Regions from separate parts of the Prochlorococcus sp. MIT2302 genome, predicted to be linked through region 2. Evidence: predicted binding sites of a transcription regulator. Region 2 holds the regulator's gene; the other holds the start of a gene.

Region 1 (9,672 bases), 730 kb from region 2:
GCATAATTTAATTATCGGTGGGTCGGAGTCTCTTACAGATTTAAATAAACCTGAGAGATGTTCAAGAGGTTTTTGCTCATTAACAGATGAGGAATTAAAGCAAATTTAATCAAATCTCAAGAAAAAAATTATATTTAATGATCATTTCTTTATTTATTTAGAAGCTCCTATGTCTTTGATTTGTCTAGGATTTTTCTCCTTTTATATAAAATTAATAAATGATTCCATAGCTCTAAAGTTTTATCTAAAAAAGATGATTAAATTATTTATATGAAATATCTATTACTTGTTACTTTCTTGTTGGGTCTAAGCACCCCATCGGTAGCAGTTACTACTCGAATGTTTAAAGTTCTAGATACTTGTGCAAGATATAGGTTGAAAGAAAAAACTGCTTTAGTCGCAATAGAGGACCTCAAACTAAAATATGATGGTAAAGATGAAAAGGAGGCAGAGCTATTCATCAAATTGTATTGCTCTGTTTTTACTCCAAATGAAAATGTAGATTTTTAATTTATTTATGAGTCGTTTACTTGTTCTTCAGCATTTAGAACGCGAAGGGCCTGGACTTTTTGTAGATATTGCTCAGGAAAGAGGATTAAGTGTTTCCATTTTCCGTTTGGACTTAGGAGACTCTCTTCCTGAACTTAGTAATGGAGATTTACTTTTGGTGTTGGGTGGACCTATGGGTATAAGAGACATTGGAACTTCAACTTATCCATGGCTTATCGAAGAAGTTCGCTTAATAAAAGAAGCCTTAAATCAAGGTATTGGATTAATCGGAGTATGTTTGGGAGCTCAGCTCTTAGCCTATGCAGCGGGTGGTGATGTCGAATTGCTTCAGGAGGAGACATCTCGTCAACCATTAGCTGAAATAGGGTGGGACTTTATTTTTGCGCAATCACTAGAAAATAAAAGCAAACTCACAGCATTTTTAAGTCAACCTTTCCCTGTTTTGCATTGGCATGGAGACAGAATTATATTGCCTAATATTGCGGAGCTGATTGCTAGTAGTAGTAGATGTAAGGAACAATTATTTAGTATTGGTTCGTTAGCATATGGGATACAATTTCATGTTGAGATATTCGATGAAATGGTTGAAACCTGGATTTCAGAAGATCAGAAATTTATATCTTCAGCATTAGGGGTAGACGGGCAAGCCATTCTCAAACAACAACAAAAAGAATTTGCTAGTACAACGCTAGAATCAAGATTAAAATTTTTAAACGTTTTGTTTGACTTATTAAACTAGATAAAAATTCTAGCGGTTTGAATATTTACAAAAATGATTGACGATTTCACACTTGAGCAGTGCAAAAAAGATAAGGAAATTCTTCAATTAAAAATAAAAAATCTTGAGCATGGTATTAATGAAGCAGAAAAAATGATTGCCGAGTCACGTATGAACGATGAGGCATTGATTTTTTTAAGAAAAAAAGTTGCAGAATCTAATCAGGATTTAGCAATTCTATATTTAATTCTCTAATCTCACCTCGTTGTTTTTTTGACAAGTCTCAATATAAATATGTCAATAAAGTGAGCAAGCCGTACCTGACCGTATCTATCACTTTGAAAAATCATACTTTACATTACTTCACATTAATTCAATTCCAGTAATGACATCGTCTTCTTCATCTCAGGTAATCACTGAGTACGGCAAGCAAAACATCTTTGCTCGTGAAACACAGCCTCAGCTTGTCGAGGATTACACCAGCTATCCAGAAGAAGCAGAAAAGACAAATGGCCGTTGGGCAATGATCGGCATGGTTAGTCTTTTAGGTGCTTATTTCACAACAGGTCAAATCATTCCTGGAATTTTCTAAATCAATAACTACCAATAACAATGCAACCATCTAACAAAACAATCCTAGAAAGAAGCATCGGAAGACCAGCCATGATGGCATTCGTTCTTCTAACAGGTATCTACCTAACAACCGGTCAACTTATTCCAGGTGTCGTTTAATGACTACTCAAAACAACAACAACAGCAGAAACATTGATCCTGAAAAGGTAACTGCTGAAAGACTTAACGGCTATGCAGCATTGTTTGGATGCATTGCTCTAGTCGGTGCATATGCAACAACCGGTCAAATCATTCCAGGTTTCGTTTAATGAAAAACCCAACCACTGAAACGCCAAGACTAGAAGAAGGCAAAGTGTTTGCTGAACGACTCAATGGTCTAGCTGCATCTGTTGGTTGCCTAGCCCTTGTCGGCGCATATCTGACAACCGGCCAAATCGTCCCAGGTGTTGTTTAACGAGCAAGGTAATTAGCTACTGGAAAACAGCAGAGCAAATGAATGGCCGTCTAGCGATGATGGGTTTTTTTGCAGCAGTCATTAACTACGGAATAAAAGGCTGGATCATCCCAGGAATTGTTTAAATCTTTTTTTTACGCAGCTTCTTTTGTAGATTGATTTGGGTATAGCGATATGATGCCGCCTTTTGGTGTCTCATACACTCTCTCTACAATTTCACCTTCATTGATGATTACTTTGGTGTTAATTGATCCTGATGGTAATGTATTGATAGCTGGTACGATAGCTTCTTTTAAGTCTGGGAACTGATCCAAGTTCTTGAAGTCTTTAACTTTTTTCTTGGAAACCATTAATGAATGAGTCGAAGTTGTTCTTTTTTTAACTAACTTTGCTTCACTCGTAAAGAGCTTGCAAAGCTAATTACATTGTTATGGTATTCAGGTAAATAATTCGACTAATCATATCCATCCTAATTACAAGTTTTGAATAATCCACAGACGTGCTTGTAAATTTGCCATTTTCTTTGGTCTTTATTTAGGTTTTATAGGTTGCATAAGCAGGCTTATTCCCAAAATACATATTCAAAACCAGCAATAGCGATGACATTTAAATGAATAAATTTGTTTGCTTCTACTAAGTTTTATTATTGTTTTAGTCAAATAGATTGTACCTAATGTCAACAATTAACATTATTTCATTACTCAAGAGTAGTAATCAAAACCACAGAGCTAGTTTAAATATGATTTTTCTGTTTTCTTGACTAGAAGAGATATCTGCTAATAACCAGTTATTTTTAATCAAAAATCACAAGTGCTCTAATTTATAGGAACATTCAATTCCTGTGGAGTCTTTTTAATTCTTTATCTAGAAAGATTTTATCTTTGATTAAAATACTTGTTAACTTCTACTTCTTTTTTTATTAATTTAATCTATTTAAGATTTTTATGCTTATTATATTTATATACTATTTCTTGACCTGTAAATAAGATTATGAATTTTTTTCCAAAGAAGATAATGCTTTTAGGTAGTGGAGAATTAGGTAAAGAGGTGGCAATAGCTGCAAAAAGATTAGGTTGTTATGTTATTGCCTGTGATAGATATAATAATGCTCCTGCTATGCAGGTAGCTGATCAATTCGAGGTGTTAAATATGAATAACGATAATGAACTAATAGAAGCGATATATAATTGTAAACCCGATATTATTATTCCTGAAATCGAAGCATTAGCAGTAGATGTCTTGAAGGAAATTGAACAAAAGATAACAGTAATACCCAATGCTCGAGCTACTGCAATTACTATGAACAGAGATAAAATTAGGGATTTGGCTTCTAATGAATTAAATATAAGAACTGCAAAATTCAGTTACGCGATGAATCAATTTGAGCTAAATTTTCATGCAGAGAAGATTGGTTATCCTTTGTTTATTAAGCCAGTTATGAGTTCTTCAGGAAAAGGACAAAGTTTAGTTAAAAATAAAAATGAACTTGACCTGGCTTGGACCTTGGCCATTGAAAAATCAAGAGGTAAATCTAATAAAGTTATATTAGAAGAATTTATTGATTTTGATTTGGAAATTACCTTATTAACTATTAGACAATTTAATGGTAAAACATTATTCTGTGCGCCCATAGGGCATGAGCAAAATAATGGAGATTATCAATGTAGTTGGCAACCAGCTGAATTAGCTGAAAGTGTATTAGCGAAGGCTCATCAGATTGCTAAATGTGTCACTGATAATCTTGGAGGAGTCGGTTTGTTTGGGGTTGAATTCTTTATCAAGGGTGAGGAGGTGATTTTTTCAGAGCTTTCACCAAGGCCACATGATACAGGTTTGGTAACTTTGATAAGCCAAAATTTAAATGAGTTTGAATTACACCTTAGAGCTGTTTTAGGTTTACCAATACCAGAAATAGTGTGTACTGAACCTTCTGCGAGCCGAGTAATTTTGGCTTCAAAAAAAACCACAAACATATGTTATGAGGGACTTGAAGAAGCCTTAAGTCAAGCGAATACAAATGTGTTTATATTTGGTAAGCCCATCTCAACCGAAGGCCGTCGAATGGGAGTAGCTGTAGCAAAGGCTTCAACAATTGGTGAAGCAAGAATCAAAGCTGATAAGGCAGCTCAATCAATACAATTCATATATGAATAACAAGCTTTCAGATTCTCTGTCTGACTTCAAAAAGTGCAAGTCTATTTGGTTTCAATTCTTGACTGAGTTAAATTGGAACCCAAATGCAATTAACCCACTCGAGTTGGTTCCGGAATCTTTTTGGCCTCAAGTTACTGACCTCTTAATTGAAGCAAAATATATAGGTCAAAGCAGGAATTATTACCTCAGAGAGTCTGATAGGTATCTAGATTATTTAAGTAAAGGTGGTAAACCTTTCAAAAGAGATTGAACACCATAGCTAATGTGATAACTTCAAGCAAATTTTTTAGCTAATTTCAATTTTCTCGTAAACGCAGCACTGTTTATATTTTTTTAATAGGTGTTGCTAAAAAAAATTAAATTCTCATTCACCTAATGGTATAGATGATCCTAAGTTTCGTTTTTTAGCTCTTCTCTTTATAAATCTAATATTTATGTCAGTACTCAGAAACTGGATTTTAAATAATGAAGCTTTTGTGTGGCTCCTAAATGGTTTGCCTTCATGGAGTACTTGGGAGGCATGTTATTTGAAATTTACAATACTGTTTTATCTGGAGTAAACTGTTAATTACATTGACAATTCAGGTATTTATCTGATCATATTTTTATTGAATATCTTATTTAAGAATAGGAACATAGAGATAGGTTATTAAAAATTTAAAAAAGTAAATGATCAGGATAAATTATTTTTTCTTTTTGAGTAAAGGGTTCTTTTTAGTTGGAAACTCAACTATTTCGGTTAATACTACAAAATTCCTTTTTTTATGTATCACTAGGAACATCATTTGGGGATAATTTCTGTTATTTTTAATTTACGTTCAGCTATTTTTAGCTGCAGTAAGACTCGAGACATGGAACGGGGTCTTGAGCACTACGGGAAAGAACAATGACTGTTCTTACTTACAGAGGTAAAGAGTATCTTCAACATAAAGAGGCTACTCCAAAAAAAGTTGTAGAACTTAGTTACAGACGTAACGTCTACACATCTAAACAAGCAGAAGCTAAGAAGCAAATGCAAGCATCCTTGACTTACAGAGGCAATTCATACCAAAAGTAAATTGAGGGTGTTTTTAGGGGGGATTAATCATCCCCTTTTTTTTTTTATTTCTACAATTAATCTTTAAATTAAAGATAGTTTTGCCAATATGTATTTTTGCTTGAGTTCTATTACTCTGGTTTTATGGGTGGTTTCCGATGTAGAAATAGTATTGACTCCGAAATAATCACAATGATTACTGAACAGTCATGGCCAAGTTGTAAGCTTCCAAAAACTCAAAAGGCACTTGAAGCTATTTATTCAATGCTATGGAAGAGGCCAAAAGTGTTTAGGTCGTATTACAGATCAAATTAATAGCTTTCCAGGAAAACACTACACGCACCTCACTAAAAAGTTGTCGAGAATAACTATGTAATTCAATAATAAATGAAAAAATCCTTCAATCTTAACAGTAGATTGTTAGCTCTATTTATGTTTTTACCTATTACACCAAGTATTGCTGCCTTTACTGTTTTTACACAATCAGTATTTAATGACAGGAGTACCGAAGTATCGCCAATTTCTTATCATACGAAGCGGGTGATTGATGCATCTAAAAAATAAGAGTTACATTTTCGCTTTGATCTTGGACAAGTATTTAATTTGATTCTTTTTACGTGAATGATTTTTGTTGTTTTCTTATTAACTTTTTATTCGAACTTAGTTTAAATACTCTTTACGCGGTGAGATTAGTAGGTTAAAAGTCAAAGTAACAGCTATCTGCAAGAATGGTTTTACCGAAAAAGCTTAGGGCCTTTGATGACGCAATCTTCGATAGACATCCTGATTTAATAGAGGCTCTGAAACCTAACGATCATTTTCCAGAACTAGAAAATATCTTAAAATATAAAGCTGAAAATTTACCTGCTGGATCCCTGAATACAAAAGTGATTATCAATGACGGGGAAATAGTTGAACGCGTGTTCAAGACACCTAAGGGCGAAGTAGTCTCTTTGTTCTCCAAACCATCAAATTTGTTTTTTGATCAAGTTGCTTAACTGGTGATATTTTTGCTTATCTTTCTTTTCTATTGAGGTAAAATTTAAGCAAGTGGAAGGATCAAATCATCGTTTATTCTTTGAAGGCTTTAATCAGCTTCCTCTGAGAAGCTCATTATCGGAGCGCCATAGTTAATTACATCAATAAAAATCATGGAAATAACTCAAGCAATTCAAAAACGAAGGACAATTCATATTTTTTCAAAAAAAACTGTTCCTTATGAAGTTGTTGAAAAATCAATAGGTGCAGCTAATCAAGCGCCCTGCCATAGAAGAACTTTTCCATGGCGTTTTACCAACATTGGAATAAAAAAACGAGAACTTCTATATCAACTACAGCTAACTTTGAAGTTTGGTTACGAGCTAACAGATGAATCTAGTTTAAAAAAAATAAGGGACAAAATGTTCAATCCTTCCCATTTGCTTATTGCTACTCAAATATGCACTGATAATCAAGTTCAAAAACTAGAAGATTATGCTGCTTGTGCTTGCGCGATCCAAAACCTATCGCTTTCACTTGTTGCAGATCATGTCGGTTGCAAGTGGTCAACAGGTAAAATCACAAAAGACCCAAATACTTATAAAATTGTAGAAATAAATCCATCTGAGGAGGAAATAATTGGTTTTATATGGATCGGATATGGAGCTGAACCACCTTTGATCAAAAGGCCTCCTGTTAGCACTATCTATAGAGAAAGGGATTAGTAACTTGGGTTAACTCACAGAATAGAGATAATGAAACTGATAAGGAAGTGTTGAGGCCACACTAAATACAATAAGAATCATACTTGTCTTATCTAATCGTTTAATTATTTATAAATACTTTTGAATAATTTAATAGGAGAATCTTTTTCTTATGAGTATTTTATGTAGGGAGAACTAGACATCAACGAGTAAAATTTATGAAAAATATGACCACAGGGGGGATAAACTTTGTGTCATGATCAATAAATAAACTAATGTGAAATATGCCATATCCTAAATCAGGTCTTAGTCCCTGTTTAAATCCACTAAATTGCGTTTTTTTTCAAAAAGAATTTGAAGATGTTGATAAGACATTTGATCAACTTGTCAGGATTGCCCAAAAGATCCCTAGAACAAAAGTTTTAGAGAGTAATCAAATTTATTGGAAAGGTGTTTGTCGTAGTTTGATTTTTAGATTTCCAGATGACTTGGAGATTTTAAAAATTGATAAGAAGATTCAAATCAAATCAGCATCAAGATATGGTGGAGGCGATCTTGGAGTTAATGGAGCTAGAGTGGGAAGATTATTAACTGCTCTAGAAAAATCAAATAGTTAGCTATCAAACGTTTATAAAACAATCAGTAGTTGTCATTGTGGAATATTATAGTAATTTTTAAATAACTATAATAACTAGATGAACAGAGCACAAAAATATTTTCTACATCTTCCAAGGGGGACACATTTTGAAAAAATCATTGATACTGAATATGGGAAGGAGAATATATATGTAAGTCCAGACGGTAAAAAACATTCAATACCTATGACTCCACATACGATTTCTAGTGGAACTTCAACACTTGAAAATTAGCAGTTAGGGCAATTGTTTATCCATCTTATGATTTTTGTTTCATCGTAAGTATGATTATAGGCCTCAACAGTTGTCTTCTGCTCTATAATAATAAATTATTGAAAAAATATTAGTAATAAATATTTACTCGATCAAAAAAGAATCCTAGTAGTTTTGCGTATTGCATCTACAGCCTCTGACGATATAACTATATCAAGTTGCATTGTGACATTGTCGATCTTTAAGCGCTTAAGCGGAAGGTTTTCAATAAAAAAAAATGACATTAACAAATGTTATTCAAGATGCCAAATGGAACCTTTACCTAATGAGATTTATCAAGACATTGTTGATTTTCAATCAGATGTGAATAGACCTATCGATATTTCTATTTATCGGGAATTTTTAAAGGAAGCTGCTTGAGCTCCTAATTTAATTTTTTTAGTTCATATTGTATTTGATTCCACTAATCTATTTATAGCTTCATATTTTACAACTTTGTAATTTTATTGAGTAAGTCGTATTAATTTTTTTTCTTGAGTTAATTAGTGACTGTAAACTAGAAGGAAAGTAGTATTAAATTTTTTATTGATGGATACCTTGAAAGCAAAGACTCTGGCCAATGAATTAAATGAATTAGCATGCAAAGGATGCACTGAGGGTTGGCTAGAGAAACATGATGGACTTTCAGATCCCATTCAAGACATCAATGACTGTGGAGCTCTTGGATTTATTACGCCTGAACGACAAGAGCGATTGATAAATGAAATAAATGAGATTAATGCTGAAAATTAAAGAATATGGATAAAAAAAAGGGAAATAGCCCGAGTAAGTTTTCTGTTCCTCCTTTCGCTTCAGATGATGAGATATGGATTAAAGTTCTTGAAGTCTTAACACCAACTGAACAGTTAGCAGCTTGTCGTTCAAAATCAGAGTTCAATCATCCGTACCTGGGATGTAAAGAAATTATAGTCAAACGTTCTGATCAGTCTGACATAGCGGTTGCTTTACTTTCTGAAGTCACTGCTGATGGTGATGAATGGGCAATATATAGAGAACTTTAAAATGGATATTTATTCATCAATTGCATTGGGAACCGTTGTATTGTCAATTTTGCTTTTGGTTTGGCTTTCCCAATTATTTAGAAATTTAATTAGAAAGCAAATTGATGATCAAATGAAAGATATGATTCCGATAAAAGCTATTAGAGAAAGAATAGGAATCAGAATAAAATTGAGAAAGTAGAACATAAATTATTTAAATTATGATTTAATTGGTCTTGATATTTTCTTCTTTAAAAGCGGTGTTTTTATATAAGCATTATTATGAGCTATAAAATTTAAAATCTATCCTATTACGCCATTGATTTCTTATTTTTGAATTGATAGATTTTCAGTTATCCTTATTCTTCAAGTTAGTAAGTAATACCGATAGTAAAAAATAAAAAGAAAGGATAGATTAAAAAAATAGTAGGGTACTTTTATGAATAAGATTGATGCTAAGAAAATCACTCATGGACAGGTGGATCCAATTGAAGATTATCTTGACTGTGTTACATATTGTTCAATATCTAGCAGTGCGGAAGAGAATGATTGCCAAACAATATGCATGGAAAGGCATTTGAAAAGTTCATATTTTTGACTTTTTTTAAAATACAAAACCAGAAAAGATTTCAGCTCTTTTAGTGCTTAAATCAAATT
Region 2 (9,672 bases):
TTGATTAAATTCTGAGTAGTTGAATTTTGCTCATGAATATTTTTGGGGTTGGTTTACCTGAAATAGCTGTTATTGCTGGATTAGCGCTTGTTATTTTTGGTCCAAAACGTCTTCCTGAACTTGGAAGAACTATTGGTAAAACCCTCAAAGGTCTTCAGAGCGCCTCTACGGAATTTGAACGTGAAATCAAAAACGCTATGACAGAAGAAGAGTCTTCAAATGAAGACATTTTGGAGAAAGAAAATTAATTTCTCCAAAATTAAATAAATATATTTAACTTTTAGAATCAACTGAGATTCTATCTACTTGATATGTTGGGCAATAACATAAAATTATTAGTTGGTTTAGGAAATCCAGGAGTTGAGTACAAGAAAACTCGACACAATGTTGGTTTCATGGTTTTAGAAGAGATTTCAAAGAAAAATAATTGCAGCTTTCGTGAAAGCAAAAAATTATTTGGTAGGACTTGTGCTTATGGCTCAGGTATAGAACAAACAAGACTCTTAATGCCTAATACATATATGAATGAAAGTGGAAAATCAGTTAGATCAGCAAAGGATTGGTTTAATTTTGAAAATCATCAATTAATAGTCCTAGTAGATGATATGGATCTACCTCTAGGAAAAATAAGAGTCCGCTCTAAGGGTAGTTCAGGCGGTCATAATGGATTAAAAAGTATTATCAAACATCTAGGTACTGCTGAGTTTAAGCGATTAAAGATTGGGATAGGACCCCCAAGTGAGATTCAACAAGACAGAAAATCTAAAACTATATCTCATGTCTTAGGTAGATTTTCAAATGAAGAATTTATAGTATTAAATTTGATCATTCAGGAAATTATTAGTTGTATTGATTCAATCACATCAAATAATTGGGAAAATATAACTACTCGACTAAATTCTTACAAGCCTGAGAAATCATAACTGTTTGAGAATGAATAACAAACCATCAACTACTGCATATCTTCAAATTCATAAGCAATGCTTTAATGAACAGAAGGTTGAGGGGATTGTTCGTGCAGGGGATTTCGAATGGAGTTTTATTTGGGCGTTTCACAGAGGACAACTTTTTGTAGAACCACCACTTGGAAGAGCCTTAATCAAAGATGCCTTAGAGAGGTATTTAGTAAAAGCTGATTACAAACTTGAGTCTGGCGGGGATTACATTTTTACAGTTAGGGCCAAATTTTAATATCTAGTTTCTCAGGCCAGATCAATGAAGATTTTAAAAAATCTTCCAATAAAATCAAAGCTACAATGGCATCAAGATTGTCAGGAGGGAAAAGGATTTCTTTCGGAAGCCAACGAATAAAATAATTTGGAGGCCAAATTTCCCAATATCTAAACCTTGCTCGTAAAGTTGATCCTTTTTCATTCACATAATTTAGATCAAAAAATTTTTTTCGTTTTAATTCATTCTTTATATACTTACAATTTGTTCCATCACCAATGATTATCTTACTAATTTCATAATCTTCACTCCAAAACGAAACTAAATCAGGAAATTTATTTAACGAAGTTATCCCTGCTTCAATTACTTTTCTGGACTTAATATCAGCCAACAATAAGCCACATTTTTTATTACCTGGATCTATTGATATGTAAAAACTCATTTAACTCTTGCTTCTAATAATTTCTTCTAAAGACTTTAGCTCTAATGATACAGAGACTTTATCTGCACTTTGATGCGTATCAACAGCTCTAGCTATTATTTGAAATTCTCCCTTTCTTTTACTAACTAGATACTTTCCTAAATTATTAATTTGATTAGCATTAATTTGCAACTCAGAACTTAAAGAACCTCGTCGCCTAACCTCTGCCAAAGTTGAAGCCATTAAAAGATTAATCTTTTTACTAATCGATTCAGAGTCAGAATCAGATAAAGATATATTTTCTAAAGCAATAACCTCTCCTTTGCTTGTAATAATTTTATTTAATGTGACCTCAGGAAATGCATAAACATAATTTTCACCTCTAAGTATATTTCCTGCTGATTTAATTCTAACAACCCAACTTCTGTTATCAGATATTTTACTCTCAAGCTTCTCAATATCATCTTTACGAACTAATAAGATCCTTCTATAATTAGATTGATTTGTTTTTACTAAATTAAAAGCATAAAGATTAGCTTGCTGCAACAAACTTTCGATAATTTTTTTTATATCACTATTTTTATTTAATTTAATGGTCTTAGTTACTAAAGTCTGGCCACTAGTTATTACTACATTTCCACTTCTAAAAGCATATAAATTTTTTTCTAATTTTTTTAATTCTTTTTCACTATCTATAATCTTTTCTCGAATATCCTCTAGTTGAAATAATCCGACCCTTAAATCCCTATCAAATATAATCATTGTTGCAAATGAAATAGCACTAATAATACTTCCAGTAAAAACAGTTATTAAAACAGCAGTACTTTTTGGTCTTAATTTAAAGATACTTAAACGAGCCTTACCAACTCTAGAACCTAAGCGATCACCTAGAGTAGATAGTATTCCACCTAGGATTAATATCAAAAGAATTTTCAGCCAGACTGTCACAGAAAGAAGAAGTGGAATTAAGCAAACCTCTTAAACCTTAGTATGTAATGGGCTTCAATTAAATCTTTTTGCTAAGGCTATTGGATCGAATATAGTTATCTTTTTCCTATCTATTGCCAACAATGATGAACTTTTTAACTCACCAAGCAGTCGTGTAATTGTCACTCTGGTTGAACCAATAGCTTCAGCAATAGCTTGATGTGAAAGTCTTAGGTCAATTGTTACACCTTTTTCCCCAGGTACACCAAAGTCCCTGCACAAAACCAGCAAAAAACTGGCAAGCCGAGAAGACATATCTCTATGAGTTAAAGTTTCAATCATTGTCTCAGTTTGAAGTACTCGACTTGATAGACCTTGTAGAAGAAGCAAACCAACCGAAGCATCTTGCTCAATTGCATTCCTTACCGAAGTCGCGGGGGCCGCTACGAGTTCCACACGAGTAAATGCAACTGCATGATAAAAACGATCTGATCTATTCCCTGTCAATAAAGATAAAACTCCGAAAAGACTATTTTCCCTCAATAAAGCAACTGTAATTTCTTCACCTGTTTCATATACCCTGCTCAAGCGAACAGCACCACGCCTAATCAAGTAAACCCTTTCTGCTGGATCGCCAGGGAAAAAAATTGTTTTTGACCTATCTACGACTTCGGTAGAGACACCATCTAAAGACTTAATTACTTCCAACAAAGTGTTGGTTGGAGGCAAAGAATTTGATGATGAATTAACAGCCATATGGCTATTTTTTTGTTGGTTGAAACGGGTAAAGCCACGAAACGAAGTGACCATATTTAATTGATCGTTCTGAGAACATTAATAAGTTGTGAAAAAACGATATGTAGCCATGGCGACTTTTTTCACCCTTAATCCCCATCTCAATTTCTTTCCTCGTTCTGAATTCTACTATTTAAAATCCGCATGCTTAAAATAGACTTGAAAACATTCAAGAAATAGATCTATAAATTTAAACTCCTTCAAAGCTCCGAAGAATCTTAAAAGTTAAAAAAATTTACCTCATACACCACAGATAGTGTTCTTTGGTTGATTACAGATTTTAAAGGCGCTAGATTAAAATTTAGACGTTAAGATCGAATTTGAGATGAATGCAGGATCAAGCATCAATGCTCAACGAGAGGACTTGTCACTAGCCAAAGGGCCTTCTCTTAGGGCTCTTCCAGATAGAAAACCTTTACAACTAGTTAAAACACAAGGCCAATTACAAATACACACCTCTCCTTTTAGAGGTAGTTTTTCTATTGTTTTAAGCGAAGCGCTACGATCTGCAGGCTTGGGAAGCAAAGTGTTAATATCTCAATTCTTGAAAGGCGGAGTCAATCAAGGTCCCCATGGAGCAGTAAATCTTTGTGGTCGACTGGAGTGGTTAAGACCAGCTATTGATACTTGCTTACCTGGAGAGTTGCCAGAGGAAAATTTATCTTTTAAGAAAAAACATGAAGAGAAAGCAATTAAAGAAATATGGGAATTTTGTAAAAAACGTTTAATTGAAAAAAAGTTAGACAAAATCGTACTTGATGAAATTGGTATGGCAATTAGCCTTGGTTTTATAGAAGAAACTGATTTGATTTCTATGATCAATAACCGCCCATCATCTACAGATATTATTCTTACGGGACAATCAATTCCTCCTAAAGTGATTGAGATGGCTGATCAAATCACCGAATTACGCTGCAATTAAATGTTAAAGAACGATCGTTGGATTTCACAGCAAGCTTCTTTAGGAATGCTTGAACCATTTCAAGAAAAACTAATAAGGCATCTTGAACCTGAATCAAAAAAATCACCTGTTTTAAGCTTTGGTTGCTCATCTTATGGATACGATCTGCGTCTATCCTCAAAAGAATTTTTGATTTTCAAGCATGTTCCAGGAACAGTAATGAATCCAAAAAAATTTAATCCTGCGAATCTAGAACCTACCGATTTAAAAGAAGATCAGGATGGTAAATATTTTATTTTACCTGCTCACTCTTACGGTCTTGGAGTGGCATTAGAGAAAATGAAAGTCCCGCCAAATATTACTGTTATTTGTCTTGGTAAAAGTACTTATGCTCGCTTGGGAATAATTGTCAATACAACGCCTGCAGAAGCAAGCTGGGAAGGTCATCTAACACTTGAATTTAGTAACAGTTCTGGGGCGGACTGCAGGATTTATGCTGATGAAGGAATTTGTCAATTACTTTTCTTTGAAGGTGACCCTTGTGAGACTACTTATAGCGATAGGCAAGGCAAATATCAACATCAAAAAGAAAAAGTTACCTTAGCAAAAGTTTGAATATGAGTCTTGTTCAATTAATAACTTCTACACCAGATGCTGAGAAAAACATGGCATACATAGCCAGAGTTAGTAATCCAAAAAATCAAGATAATGAAGATTTTAGTAAATTATTAGCATATTGCATCAAAAATGAACATTGGAGTGTCTTTGAGCAAGCTTATATGACTTTACAAATAGAAACCACAAGAGGAATTGCAGCACAAATATTGAGACATCGATCATTTACTTTTCAAGAATTCTCGCAACGTTATGCAGATAGTAGAGCACTTGGAGAAATACCCCTACCTGAATTGAGAAGGCAAGATAATAAAAATAGACAAAATTCAATTTCAGATTTATCAGAAAAAATTATAAATCAATTTAATGAAAAGATTAAACGTCAATTCAATCTAAATAAACAACTTTATGAAGAAATGCTAGAAGCAGGAATAGCAAAAGAATGTGCAAGATTTGTACTTCCACTTGCTACACCAACTAGGATTTACATGACAGGTTCATGTCGGTCTTGGATTCATTACATAAATCTACGAACTGGCCATGGGACCCAAAAAGAACATATGGATATTGCAAAAGAGTGCAAAAATATTTTTTCGCAAGAATACCCAGTGGTTTCATCAGCTTTAAATTGGCTCAATTAACTATGGTTTCTTGGAGCTTCAGTTTTAATAATGTTATTAAAACTCTCTTCCTTAGAGAAAAATTCTGATGACAAATTGCTTGAGTTTGATTCTGTAGTAAAAGATGGTAATTTTGAATTATTAATTAAAGAGATAAATATTTCATTAAGTTCATTATATTTTCTAACCCCTAATGAAAACCCCTTCATAACACCTTTATCATCAAAAAAAATCAGCTTAGGAATACCATATACATCATATTTTTCAATCAAATCAATCCATCTAGAATTATCAACATTCAGTAAAACAACGTCGACTTTATTGTCATTTTGTTTTTTTGCATCAATCATATCTGGAGCCATCTCCTTACAAGCTTCACACCAATCTGCATAAAATTCAAAAACTGTAGGTTTTCCATTTAACAAGGCATTTTCAGGTAAAAGGGAGTTTTTAGCTAATCGATCAAGCATTGCATTTTCTTTAAAACCATTGCGAATAAAGAGTAAAGCAATCACTAGAAAAAAACTTAGAAAAGCTAAAAAATATTTTTGAAAATCACTAAGGTCTTTGCCTGCACTAGTATTATCTTTCATAATAGATACGCATTCCTATAGTTAATTATATATAAAATACTTCAATTCAAAAAGCATACGATTATATTAATTATAAATCAACTTAATTTATGAATAGAGTACTATTTCTAATATACATCGCTCTATATATTGGTAAATTCTGCTTAAGAACAAATAATTCCCTGTCTGTTGTTACCTCATAGGGATTTTTTTCAAGCCATTTTAATCCTTTTAAAATTTTTCTATCAAAATAAATACTCTCATCAATAATATTAGTCATATATTCAATTAGTTTGTATATATCGCTTTGTATGAATAGTTCACCATCCTTACTTATAGATCGTGCAATCGAATTAAGAAGACTTTTTGTTAAAACTCTCCTTTTAAGATGTTTTCGTTTAAACCAAGGATCTGGAAATTGAATCGAAACTCTTTTTAATTGATTAAGATCTAAATCTGACAACCATTCATCTAAGCTAATATTCACATTGCAATATAGGAATTTTAAATTTAACAATCCCAATTGTTTTCTTTTTCTTTCAGATGAACTAACAAGAGGTTCTCTTATCTCGAGTCCTAAAAAATTCCAATTGGGAAATTTTGATGCCAATTCTATTAAGAATTCTCCTTTAGCAGAACCAATATCTAGATGAATTGGGTCATGAGAATTTTTGAAAAGAATAGAATTACTTGGCAGTGATAAAGGTAACTGAAAAAAATGGCTTAGAGGATTTACATGCTGTCTCACAAATGAAGCCTGATATTAATAAGTTAAAGTTATATCCTAGCAAGTTAACTTCAAATTCCTGATCAAAGTCTCAAGAAGATAAACTTTATTATTTATTTGCTACTAATTGTCAATAAAAATATAGAATAAATTCTATTTCTGAGTCAGGCTTTTTCTGTGAATATAGAGAAAAGTCTTTAATAATTGGGAATAAAGATGAAAACAATCGATAAAGGCTGATAATACATATGAATGAGATTATTGTCTTGACTGAACCTCAATTCCAAATTCTAGTTTGGCTCTCATATCGTATTGCAGCCACTTTTGCATTTGGTCTGCCTTTGTTTCTCTTTATTTGGGCAAAAATTTCAAATTCAAGCTCTATTGATCGATTGTTATCAATTTATTGGAAAGTTTCTAGTCTTTACGCAATAAATATTCTGTTTCTAAGTAGTGAGAGCCAATTAGGCCTATTCATATCTCTAATCTCACCAATACTAATGATTTCTTCTATTTGGTTTTGGGTTGATCTCAATGAAGAAATTGATGAAATGTATATATACAATCCAATTTCATTAACAACAAGAATTTGGCGTTGGAGCTTATCCTTCTGGGGAATTTTAAATACTGGACTGCATATCATTAGTTGGAGATGTTTAAACTCGATAACAGGAAACTATTGCGATACTTGGAGAGAAATCCCATACAATACATTTATTACAACAAAAATCATTATAAAATTTATTTTAGATGGTAATTGGACTACAACTTTAGCTACATTTTTCGCATATCTAGCTCTGATAATATATTTAATAGGTTTACTCCAATGGCTTGTGATCCAATTCCCCAAAAATGGACGTTTTGCGGGTAAGTTTTAGACAATAATTAATTTATATTTAAATAGCCAACACTACTTCTTCACATCTAGTGCAAATCTTTGGATGGTTTTGATTTTGGCTCATTTCAACTTCGTAGTGCCAACATCTTTCACATTTAAATCCATTGGCTTTAGCAATATCCACTGATGCAATATCATTATCTTCACTGACTAAAACCTCAGCCCAAGGCTCTCCTCCAATTTGCAAAGATGAAACAAGGAACCAATCTCTCAAGACATCTACCTCGTTAGATTCACTATAAGATAACCATTCGATAGCACCTTTAACTTTTTCATCAAAGATATCAACTCTTACTGAAGCTTCTAAAGAGGAACCTAATTCTTGATTATTTCGACAGCTTTCCAACATACGATTAATAACTGTTCTAAGTTTGCGTAATTCAGAAACATGAATATTTAGACTATTATTTCGCCAAGAGTCAGGGACTTTAGGCCATCCTCTTTGAAAAACGGATTTTTCCTCTAAACTGTACGGAATGTTTTGCCAAATATCCTCTGCCATATGACATAAAACAGGTGCAATTAAGCCAGATATTTTCTCAATAACCAAGGATAAAACTGTCTGACAACTTCTTCTTCTAAAGTCAGTTTTAGAGCTCACATACAACCTATCTTTTGCTATATCTAAGTAAAAATTTGATAAATCAACTACACAAAAATTCTGAATTGTTTGGAAAAACTTAGAGAATTCAAAATTGGAGTACGCGTCGGTTATCTCATCAATCACTTCAGCTGTTCTATTCAACATCCATTGATCTAATAATGGTAGGTTTGAAATATCAATGGAATCTTTTCTGTAATCAAAATCATAGAGATTTCCTAATAGATACCGAGACGTATTTCGAACCTTGCGATAAACGTCAGAAATTTGCTTAAGTATATTTGAACCAATAGGAACATCTGCTGAGTAATCAACAGAACTAACCCAAAGCCGCAAAACATCTGCTCCATAAGCAGGATCTAATTTTTTATTTGTACCACCATTAATTATAACTAAAGGATCAATAATATTTCCTAAGGATTTGCTCATTTTCCTGCCATTCTCATCTAAAGCAAAACCATGTGTAAGGACTTTTTTAAAAGGTGCATATTCATTGACTGCTACCGAAGTCAATAAAGATGACTGAAACCAACCCCGATGTTGATCAGATCCCTCCAAATACAAATCTGCTGGATAATTTAGTTTTTCTTTCTTGGAAATAACAGAAGACCAACTAGAGCCTGAGTCGAACCAAACATCCATAGTATCAGTGCCTTTTTGCCATCGATCTGCCTCGTTTAAATAAGACGGAGGTAATAGCTGAGAAACTTCGTATTCCCACCAAACATCTGCTCCATGAGTAGAGAATAAATTAGTTATGTGAGCAATAGTTTCTTGATTAAGTAGAATTTCTTTCCCATTCTTTTCATAAAAAACTGGTATTGGTACTCCCCATGTCCTTTGTCGTGAAATACACCAATCTCCTCTTTCTCTAACCATAGAATGAATTCTATTTTTCCCAGATTCAGGGAGCCAAATAACATCCTCTATTGACGAAAGTGCTTTATCCCTAAACCCTTCAACAGAAGCGAACCATTGCTCTGTAGCCCTAAAAATAGTTGGTTTCTTAGTTCTCCAATCATAAGGATACTTGTGCTCATATGGAATTTCTTTAATCAAAGATCCAGTATTAATGAGATCATTTATTATTGTATTATTAGCATCTTTTAATACATTTAGGCCTTCAAATTTTCCAGCTTCCTTAGTTAGAAAACCTTTCGCATCTACTGGACAAGAAATTGGTAGATTATATTTTTTACCAGTATTAAAATCATCAACACCATGGCCTGGAGCAGTATGTACTAATCCAGTTCCAGAGTCAGTAGTTATATAATCTCCTCCTATTACTACAGGACTTCTTTTATCAAATAAAGGGTGATTATATAGAATCCCATCTAATTTCGATCCATTGATTAATACTCTTTTTTCATAATTAATTCCTACACTTTCAGAAACATCTGCCAAAAGATCATTAGCAATAATTAT

What was found. Region 2 encodes NtcA, which controls nitrogen genes in cyanobacteria. Its sites were predicted from a motif close to GTANCNNNNGNTAC; they were not measured.
Region 1: AC6EI2_RS02655 (DUF4278 domain-containing protein) is a predicted target of NtcA. The motif match lies at 5,176-5,189, and genes of this name have one in related genera.

Annotation. Positions count from the first base shown of each region.
Region 1 covers NZ_CM186285.1:449,281-458,952, reverse strand. The annotation lists gene AC6EI2_RS02710 (hypothetical protein) at 1-109, shown strand, start outside; gene AC6EI2_RS02705 (non-structural protein (NS2)-like protein) at 271-510, shown strand; gene AC6EI2_RS02700 (type 1 glutamine amidotransferase) at 518-1,249, shown strand; gene AC6EI2_RS02695 (hypothetical protein) at 1,283-1,483, shown strand; gene AC6EI2_RS02690 (CAB/ELIP/HLIP family chlorophyll-binding protein) at 1,614-1,820, shown strand; gene AC6EI2_RS02685 (high light inducible protein) at 1,841-1,960, shown strand; gene AC6EI2_RS02680 (high light inducible protein) at 1,960-2,109, shown strand; gene AC6EI2_RS02675 (high light inducible protein) at 2,109-2,255, shown strand; gene AC6EI2_RS02670 (hypothetical protein) at 2,390-2,569, opposite strand; gene purT (formate-dependent phosphoribosylglycinamide formyltransferase) at 3,246-4,409, shown strand; gene AC6EI2_RS02660 (hypothetical protein) at 4,468-4,659, shown strand; gene AC6EI2_RS02655 (DUF4278 domain-containing protein) at 5,296-5,466, shown strand; gene AC6EI2_RS02650 (hypothetical protein) at 5,833-6,009, shown strand; gene AC6EI2_RS02645 (hypothetical protein) at 6,174-6,443, shown strand; gene AC6EI2_RS02640 (nitroreductase family protein) at 6,597-7,148, shown strand; gene AC6EI2_RS02635 (DUF1499 domain-containing protein) at 7,412-7,744, shown strand; gene AC6EI2_RS02630 (hypothetical protein) at 7,823-7,996, shown strand; gene AC6EI2_RS02625 (hypothetical protein) at 8,564-8,767, shown strand; gene AC6EI2_RS02620 (hypothetical protein) at 8,773-9,036, shown strand; gene AC6EI2_RS02615 (hypothetical protein) at 9,038-9,217, shown strand; gene AC6EI2_RS02610 (DUF8642 family protein) at 9,455-9,613, shown strand.
Region 2 covers NZ_CM186285.1:1,682,118-1,691,789, reverse strand. The annotation lists gene AC6EI2_RS09675 (TatA/E family twin arginine-targeting protein translocase) at 33-248, shown strand; gene pth (aminoacyl-tRNA hydrolase) at 312-923, shown strand; gene AC6EI2_RS09665 (DUF3146 family protein) at 934-1,191, shown strand; gene AC6EI2_RS09660 (RuvC family protein) at 1,175-1,612, opposite strand; gene AC6EI2_RS09655 (DUF3084 domain-containing protein) at 1,613-2,539, opposite strand; gene ntcA (global nitrogen regulator NtcA) at 2,594-3,328, opposite strand; gene AC6EI2_RS09645 (cob(I)yrinic acid a,c-diamide adenosyltransferase) at 3,639-4,235, shown strand; gene dcd (dCTP deaminase) at 4,236-4,829, shown strand; gene thyX (FAD-dependent thymidylate synthase) at 4,832-5,470, shown strand; gene AC6EI2_RS09630 (thioredoxin domain-containing protein) at 5,467-6,042, opposite strand; gene trmB (tRNA (guanosine(46)-N7)-methyltransferase TrmB) at 6,125-6,769, opposite strand; gene AC6EI2_RS09620 (DUF3177 family protein) at 6,997-7,626, shown strand; gene ileS (isoleucine--tRNA ligase) at 7,645-9,672, opposite strand, start outside.